Regions from separate parts of the Lysinibacillus sp. NPDC048646 genome, predicted to be linked through region 2. Evidence: riboswitches for the same ligand, from Rfam matches in the RefSeq annotation. Region 2 holds a riboswitch; each other region holds the start of a gene.
The links. A riboswitch is a leader RNA that binds a small molecule or an ion and turns the genes downstream of it on or off. The one in region 2 is predicted to bind thiamine pyrophosphate.
Positions count from the first base shown of each region.

Region 1: it holds a riboswitch for thiamine pyrophosphate, as region 2 does, so the genes downstream of both, thiT (energy-coupled thiamine transporter ThiT) here and thiC (phosphomethylpyrimidine synthase ThiC) in region 2, are expected to answer to the same signal.
Region 3: it holds a riboswitch for thiamine pyrophosphate, as region 2 does, so the genes downstream of both, ACQKII_RS20290 (ABC transporter substrate-binding protein) here and thiC (phosphomethylpyrimidine synthase ThiC) in region 2, are expected to answer to the same signal.
Region 4: it holds a riboswitch for thiamine pyrophosphate, as region 2 does, so the genes downstream of both, thiM (hydroxyethylthiazole kinase) here and thiC (phosphomethylpyrimidine synthase ThiC) in region 2, are expected to answer to the same signal.

Region 1 covers NZ_JBNNLZ010000010.1:98,824-101,017, forward strand. The annotation lists gene ACQKII_RS12840 (AAA family ATPase) at 1-105, shown strand, start outside; gene ACQKII_RS12845 (hypothetical protein) at 147-269, opposite strand; gene ACQKII_RS12850 (DUF4870 domain-containing protein) at 454-786, opposite strand; TPP riboswitch at 914-1,021, shown strand; gene thiT (energy-coupled thiamine transporter ThiT) at 1,179-1,739, shown strand; gene map (type I methionyl aminopeptidase) at 1,866-2,194, shown strand, end outside.
Region 2 covers NZ_JBNNLZ010000011.1:121,680-123,873, reverse strand. The annotation lists gene thiC (phosphomethylpyrimidine synthase ThiC) at 1-920, opposite strand, end outside; TPP riboswitch at 1,066-1,180, opposite strand; gene ACQKII_RS13650 (AEC family transporter) at 1,318-2,194, opposite strand, start outside.
Region 3 covers NZ_JBNNLZ010000025.1:48,292-50,485, forward strand. The annotation lists gene parC (DNA topoisomerase IV subunit A) at 1-700, shown strand, start outside; TPP riboswitch at 844-955, shown strand; gene ACQKII_RS20290 (ABC transporter substrate-binding protein) at 1,197-2,192, shown strand; gene ACQKII_RS20295 (thiamine-binding protein) at 2,193-2,194, shown strand, end outside.
Region 4 covers NZ_JBNNLZ010000009.1:33,923-36,116, reverse strand. The annotation lists gene thiD (bifunctional hydroxymethylpyrimidine kinase/phosphomethylpyrimidine kinase) at 1-167, opposite strand, end outside; gene thiM (hydroxyethylthiazole kinase) at 167-922, opposite strand; TPP riboswitch at 1,011-1,109, opposite strand; gene mbcS (acyl-CoA synthetase MbcS) at 1,300-2,194, shown strand, end outside.

The DNA.
Region 1 (2,194 bases), on a different contig from region 2:
GGCGTTATTTCCCATGTTGCAGAACTAAAGGCTTCAATGCCTGCTGTTTTACATGTTGAAAAAACCTTGAGTGGACATAGCAAAACACGCTTTGAAGTGAAATAGAGAGAAGGCGTATTCCTTTCATGCAAGGTTACGCCTTCTCTTTATTTTCTACGGGTAGTTGGATTAGGAGTTGTTCCTTTTTTTGCGGCAACTACTTTTTTGACGATTGGAATCACAATAGGCGCTAATTTGACAGCAGTTTTTACGACCTTAGATACTTTCATGAAATATCAGCTCCCTTATACGATTATTTCTACCTGTTTGTCCCACACTAACGAGAGAGAAGATGACCATCTAAAGCGTGAATCAAGCTCTCGTACGTGCCCGATTGGTTCAACTAATAATAGTTGGGACAAAGTGAAGCCCCAACTATTAAGTTCACTTTAACACGAGGATGAAACATAAATATTAACGGATAACGCGTACAGCTTGAACGATGTTCCATATGACAATGCCAAGAGATACGAGTAAGTATAGGGCAAACGCAGCAAACCAGATGATAATGAATGTATTGCCATTTGTGTCAGGTTCAAACGTATTCAATGACATAGATGAAAACAGGAAGACGATAAAGAAAATGATACCGAAAAGAAATGGAATTAAGTGTGATATAAGCGCGCGGATTGAATGGCGCTTCACTTCCCCATCTTTTGACACGAAATAAACAATTAACGGCACAATAAAAGGTGCGAAAAATATGCTGAGATAACTAAAGGCAGATAATATTTTTTGGTTCTCCATAGTAATCCCTCCTTATTTAAAATTTACGCATGAAAATCTCAAAAGTTTCAAAAAAATTAATGAGGAAATGGTTGTAATCATAAAAGTGTTTGCGTACAATGAGGATGTTCAAGCAAATTTAAGATGTAACGACCACAAGGGGAGCTGATGATGTCAGCTGAGACTGGGCACGTAATGCCTATACTCTTCGAACCTGTAAGTTAAAGCTTGCGTAGGGATGTGGATAGAAACCGACACTTTTACGATGTGAGGCTCTGTCCTGGCATCGTTTTTTTTATCTTCATTCAGTGTACTGAATGAGGTGAAATGGATGTCAGATGAGTCATAACAGTATAACTGATTTCTATTCCTGCTCTTGTATCCTACATCGGAACAAAGGAGAGAATAATAGTATGGACAGAAAAAGACTATTAATGCTGGTGGAGATTGCGATTTTTGCAGCAGTGGGTCTTGTACTCGATCAAGTTTCTTTTAAAGTATGGGCACAAGGTGGCTCAGTTAGTCTCGTGATGATACCGATTATTTTAATGGCATTTCGCTGGGGTCTCTTTGCAGGGCTGACAACGGGACTACTGATTGGCGTCATGCAAACAATGTTCGGTGCGTATATTGTGCACTGGCTTCAAGGTTTATTGGATTATGGGGTTGCCTTCACGGTAGTTGGTTTAGTGGCGTTTGTGCGTAAGCCTGTACTTGAGGCAGCAGCGAATTTAAACAAAAAGAAAATGGCTATTTATATTGTCATTGGAACTGTATTAGCAGGCTTCTTACGTTATATGGCACATACGATAGCAGGGGCTGTGTTCTTCGCAGAGTATGCTGGCGATCAAAACGCCTGGATTTACTCCATTATTTACAATGGAACGTATATGCTACCAGCAACAATTTTAACAGCTGTTGCAGGAGTTCTTTTATTTACAGCAGCTCCACAATTAATGCAAAGAAAATCTTAAAGTTTACGCCGTCTGTTCCTACAAGGTGCAGGCGGCTTTTCTGAGAGAATTTGCGCGTATTGTTCATCATTGTATGGTTGTTATGATATATTAGAGTGTAGATATTAGATGAAAGGGACGTTAAAAATGATTGTAAAAACGCAAGAAGAGATTGAAGCCTTTAAAAAGATCGGACGTATTTGTGCTGAAATTCGTGAAGCAATGAAGGCTGCTACAAAACCAGGTGTGACAACACTTGAATTAGATGAAATTGCAGGTCGCATGTTTGCGGAAGCAGGAGCTATTTCAGGACCAAAGGGTGAATATGATTTCCCAGGTTACACTTGTATTAGTGTTAATGAAGAAGTAGCGCATGGTATACCAGGGAGCCGTGTTATTCAAGAAGGCGATATTGTTAATATTGATGTGTCAGGTTCACTAAATGGCTATTTTGCTGATACAGGTATTTCGTTCGT
Region 2 (2,194 bases):
CGATTAGCTGTTAGAGGCACATAACGTAATAATACCCCTGCATGAATCGTGAAATAATCGACACCTTGCTCGGCCTGCTCGATTAATGTATCACGATACACTTCCCACGTTAAATTTTCCGCAACACCATTTACCTTTTCTAGCGCTTGATAAATCGGCACTGTTCCTACGGGTACTGCAGCATTGCGAATAATCCATTCACGTGTCGTATGAATATGCTTACCTGTAGACAAATCCATAATATTATCCGCACCCCAGCGTGTTGCCCATGTCATTTTTTCTACTTCCTCAGCAATGGATGAGGATACAGCTGAATTACCGATATTTGCATTAATTTTCACATGGAAGTTACGGCCAATAATCATGGGCTCTGCCTCTGGATGATTAATGTTCGAAGGCATAATTGCACGACCAGCAGCAATTTCAGCACGTACGAATTCTGGATCTAAATTTTCGCGAATGGCTACAAACTCCATTTCTGGTGTAATAATGCCCTTTTTTGCGTAATGAAGCTGCGTCACATTGCGTCCTTTTTTCGCACGTAAAGGCTTGCGATAAAGCCCAGGAAAGACATTTTCTTTCATACGCGGATCATCTGCATGTCGGAAGCCGTTATCCTCAGGCTTCATCTTACGACCTTCGTATGCTTCTACATCCCCACGCTCTCTTATCCAGGCTCTTCTTAAATTAGGTAAACCTTTCGTAATATCTACGTTGTAGGTAGGGTCCGTATACGGGCCACTTGTATCGTAAACACGCACAGGTGCATTTTCTTCTTCTCCAAAACTCCCAGTAGTTGGACTCAGCGTAATTTCCCGCATTGGCACTAAAATATCCGGCCGTGAGCCCTCTACATACACCTTTTTGCTCCCATCAAAACTTGTCATAATGTTAATGTTCTTTTCGCTAACTGTTGTCATAAACTACTTCGCTCCCTTTTACATATTTTAAGAAGGACCGAATCTAGCTCACCCAACAATTTACTACAAAAAAAAAGCCGAATCCAAAAAATATTGGATCCGGCTATGCATGTAAGGGTTTCAATTTATCGCAAAGTACAAGTACTGCGATAATCATTAACTTTCCCACGCTGGTATGAGCCAGATCAGGTCCAAAGGGTCAAGAAACCTCAAAGCGTTTCCCTCTCAGCCTGACTCGTCAGACTCCCCTAGTTAAAGCTATTCAATTTGATGCTAGTGTAGCAGATATCACTAATAGATGGAAGCCATATTTTACAATCCATTATGACAATGTTTGATGCGTATTTAGTAAACAATGGAATTTCAGCAGAAAAATTTCATGACTAGCGCAGATATTTTACGTAAAAAGTATTTCTGCAACGTAAATGACAATCGTCACTGTGATGCAACTAACAATCGTTGAAAATAAAACTGTTTGTGCAGCTGTCGCTGATTCAACATCGTATTCTAAAGCTAGGCTTGAACTATTGCGCGACGTTGGAAAGGCGCTAGCTATAAAGAGTGACTGAGCGACAACACCGTCTAAGCCAAGTGCAAAAATAATGAGGAGTGCCACACTTGGACCAATTATCAGTCGTGTAAAACAACTGACAAAAACAGTTTTATTAAACATCGACTTGATTTCAAGCTGGGATAGTTGTGCGCCGAGTGTAATTAATGCAACAGCGATAAAGCCATCTGCTACATGGTCGATTGGAATACGAATAAATTGCGGGATAGCTATTTCGAAGAAGTTCATTGCCACACCAATAATAAGCGCATGAATAATAGGCATTTTCAGGAAACCCTTCATGATGGCCAGCCCCGATTTTGTCGAGGAAATAAGATTGTACAAGCCATATGTATAGGTCGTCATATTTTGAAAAATAACTAGTATGACCTGAATGGCCACGCCAATTGGCTGTGTCGCGAATATCATTTGTGCCACTGGAATGCCATAGTTTCCTGAGTTAATGAGCACAACACTATTTTTAAACACCGCTGTCTCTGTTTTCACTAAACCAAGCCCCTTTGCTAAAAAGTGACTCAGCACCATTTGACTCCCGATAAAGAGGACGATAAACACCGCCACCTGTCCTAGTACCGAGAGCTCCACACTTGTTTCATATAAATTCACAAAAACTGCAGCTGGCATAAAGCAATATGTAATAAGTTGGGATAAGGCCTTTAAATTAAAGCGGAATTTCTTCTGCAAAACGGCCCCAAGTACAAGA
Region 3 (2,194 bases), on a different contig from region 2:
TCAGCATATTTCAAGTATTGTGCCGACTAATGAAGATGAATCCATTATTGCGGTCTATGGCTTCGAAACATTTGAACAGCCTAATACCTATATTTTAACAGCGACTAAAGATGGTCAAATTAAGCGATCACCGTTAACAGATTATGCGGTAACTCGTTATTCTAAGCCAATTAAAACGATGAATGTGAAGTCTGGCGATGAAATGATTTTTGCGGATATTGTTACAGACGACGCGGAATTATTATTAATAACAGATACAGCCTATGCGATCCGCTTCCCAATTGAAGAATTGCCTGTTACTGGTGTGAAAACTGGAGGGGTAAAAGGAATAACGCTTAAAGAAGGCGAAGTATTAGTTGGTGTAACAATCTTACAGCCAAGTGACACAGAATATGTTGTGATTGTGACACAGCGTGGGGCAGCGAAGAAAATGAATGTCGCTGAGGTAGAAATGGCAAGCCGTGCAAAACGAGGTCTAAAAGTATTAACAGAGTTAAAAGCACATCCTCATCGTATCGTCTCAGTTATTCGAGCGACTGATGATGAAAAAATTGTTGTGGAAACTGTAAAGGGTGTTCAAGAAGTGATTGATGTGAAAGGGTTAACCCGTTCTGATCGTCATTCGAACGGCTCCTTTAAAGTGGATATAGCTACTGACGGTGCGATTGCACATGTTTTAAAGGCTAAAAATGAAAAATAATACGAGATAAACAATGTGGCCCATGTTCTTACCGAGAACTGGGCTTTTTTTGATTTCATTGTTATCTATTCGCTACGTATGTAAATAGAGCCTTGTCATTTTCATAGAGATATGGGTATAATAGTCCTCGAAAAGTTCATATGTTAAGAATGTAGGGGGGCTGGTAGTTGCCAGCTGAGATTGTGTCCGTTAAGACGCTGACCCTTTGAACCTGATTTGGCTCGTACCAGCGTAGGGAACATCTATTCAAAAAGAGTACGTTATTTTTTGATACCGATTTCAAACGTCTGGGATGACTCCTGGGCGTTTTTTTATGTCTTGGTAATGTAGCACACCTCTGAGTTGACTCATTACCACGGATGAACGTGTTGGTACACGCACTTACTTTCTTTCGAAATGCATAGCTCTTTTCAAGTGAAAACGAGCGATACCTTTTTCGGATGGTTAAAACATTCAAACATGAACACTTTCATATTACTTACTGGGAGGATTCAGCATGAAGAAATGGTTATTCATCCTTGTTGCAGCGCTTTTAACATTAGTCGGCTGTAGCGACAAAGAGGACAAAAAAGAGTCGAATTCATTAAAAAAAGTATCAGTCGTACTGGACTGGACACCCAATACAAATCACACAGGGCTTTATGCGGCGAATAAGCTTGGCTATTTTGAGGAACAGGGTTTAGATGTAGACATTCTATTACCTGGCGATGCAGGAGCCGATCAGCTTGTGGCATCTGGTAAGGCTGAGTTTGGTGTCAGCTACCAAGAGTCAATTACACAGGCACGTGTGCAGGATGTACCGTTAGTATCTATTGCAGCCGTTATTCAGCATAATACATCTGGTTTTGCGTCTCTTGCAGCAAATGGTATAACATCACCGAAGGATTTTGAAGGAAAAACATATGGCGGTTGGGGTGCTCCACTTGAACAGGCTGTACTGCAATCATTAATGCAAACAGAGAATGCAGATGTCAATCAGTTGGATATTGTGAATGCCGGTGATTTAGATTTCTTCACAATGATGCAGAAAGATATTGATTTTGCATGGATATACTATGCATGGACAGGTATCGAAGCTGAATTACGTGGGGAAAAACTAAACATGATGTATTTAACAGACTATAGTGAACAGCTTGACTACTATACACCCGTACTTGCAACAAATGAAAAAATGATTTCAGAGAATCCTGATACTGTTAAAGCATTTGTTGCGGCAGTTGCAAAGGGCTATGAATATGCCATCAATCAACCGAAAGAAGCGGCTGACATTCTACTAGAAGCGGCACCTGATTTAGATAAAGAACTTGTACATAAAAGTCAGGAATGGCTAGCTGACAAGTATCAGGATGATGCCACACAATGGGGCGAACAAAAATTAGCAGTATGGAAAAATTACGCTGATTGGATGACCAGTAATAAAGTTTTAGAAGGTGAATTCAATCCAGAAAAGGCATTTACCAACGATTTTTTACCTGCTAAGGAGGCAAAGTAAAT
Region 4 (2,194 bases), on a different contig from region 2:
TTGGTATCAATCGGTAAAACCTCTGACACACCTAGTGTATTTTGTGCAGTTAATGCTGTAATAACGGAAGTGCCAAATACCTTTAATTCTTGAAATGTTTTTAAATCTGCTTGAATACCTGCACCACCACCACTATCTGAGCCCGCAATTGTAGTCACGATATGCATTATTTTTCACCGTCCTTCGAAAGGCGATGTAACTCATTTAAGACAGCTATTTGAAAATCACCAATATTTTGCGTAGAGGAAGCAGCAAATTCAGCTAGTTTTTTATAAGCTAATAAAGTGTTTACTAATTGTTTAAATGGCTCGATTTGTGCAACATATGCTGCGGCACAAATTGCACTTAATAGGCAGCCTGTCCCTGTGACTTCGGTCATCTGATGATGCCCACCAACAACCCAATGCATCTGTTCACCATCGGTTATAAAATCTTTTTCACCGGTCACAATAACGATACAGTCAAAGCGTTGGGCAATTTTCTTTGCTTCATCCTCAATACAAATCGAGCCGTTACCACTGTCGATGCCTTTTTGTTGCCAACTCACATTGGCAATAGCAGCAAGTTCACCAATATTGCAACGAATAACAGCGAATTTTACATGTGTTAATAGCTGGTGAACCGTATTTTTTCGAAAAGTAGTTGCTCCTGCACCAACAGGATCTAAAATTATCGGAATGCCAAGTGTATTGGCCATTTTCCCTGCTCGTAACATAGATTCCTTTGTACGTTCATTAATCGTACCAGTATTTAATAATAGAGCGGAAGCGATTCTGACCATTTCTTCGACTTCATCGACTTCATCGGCCATTACAGGAGAAGCGCCAATTGCCAATAAGCCATTTGCTTGAAAATTTGCCACTACATAGTTTGTTATACAGTGAATAAGTGGCTGTTGTTTACGGATAGTTTGGAAAATCATTTTAAGCCCTCCTTTTTTGGATGGACGTAAGCATGCAAAAAAAGCTCTTTTTCGTGAAGAGAATACACGTAAAAAGAGCTTTTCATCAATAACAAGATGTATTGCTCCCTACGTCAGTATTAACTAACAGGTTCAAAGGGTCAGGTTTTACCTTCTCAACTCAGGATGAGTCCCCCTGCAATCATGATTTTAGTTGACCAAAATGTATCATACTTTTTCTTTGTGTTCAATAGAGATTTCTCATTTTAGTAAAAGCAGTGACTGATGCCATATAGAGAAGTATGATAGTTGTCATGACTTTTCAAAAATAAGGGTTCTTCCATTGAAAATCATGAAAAATGAGTTTTATAATGAGCATAGCAAAGGGGGCATATGCCATGAAAAGACAAGATTTACTCGCACCAGAGTGGTATAACATTGCACAGGAAATTGAAAAGTATGCACAGCATCCAACTAAAAATGCTTTAATTGTTTATAACGAAAACGAAGAAATTCAATACATTACATATGCAAGTTTACTTGAAAAGGCAAATCAGGCAGCACATATATTAACAGCTAAAGGATTAGTCAAAGGAGATGTGCTTTTAGTGATGGTGCCGAGATCAGTTGAGGCATACATTGTTTATATTGCAGCATTAAAGGCGGGCTTAACGATTATTCCAAGCTCTGAGATGTTACGTGCAAAAGATATCGACTATCGAATCACACATGCTGATGCAAAGGCAGTTATTGCCTATGAGCCTTATATTGAGCAATTTGATGAGGTTGAAAATTTGGAAGGTGTACAGCAGTTTGTCATCGGTCATGCACATGAACCATGGCAACCACTGTTAGAACAAATGAAAAATCAACCAACCACGTATACAAGTTCTACGCCAACGAAGAGTACTGATATCGCATTTCTTGCTTATACAAGTGGGACAACAGGTAATCCGAAGGCTGCTGTTCATACACATAGCTGGGGTTACGCACATTTACGGACAACTGCACCAAATTGGTTAGGTGTTCAGGAAAATGATATCGTATGGGCTACTGCAGCACCAGGGTGGCAAAAATGGATATGGAGTCCATTCCTTGCGACCTTAGGAAGCGGCGCGACAGCTTTTGTATACAAGGGAAAATTTAATGCAGCTACTTACTTAACATTACTTGAAAAATTTAAAATCAACGTGCTGTGCTGTACGCCAACTGAGTATCGTTTTATGGCAGCACTTGAAAATTTACATGACTATAATTTGAGTGAAATCCGCCAAGCTGTATCAGCAGGCGAAC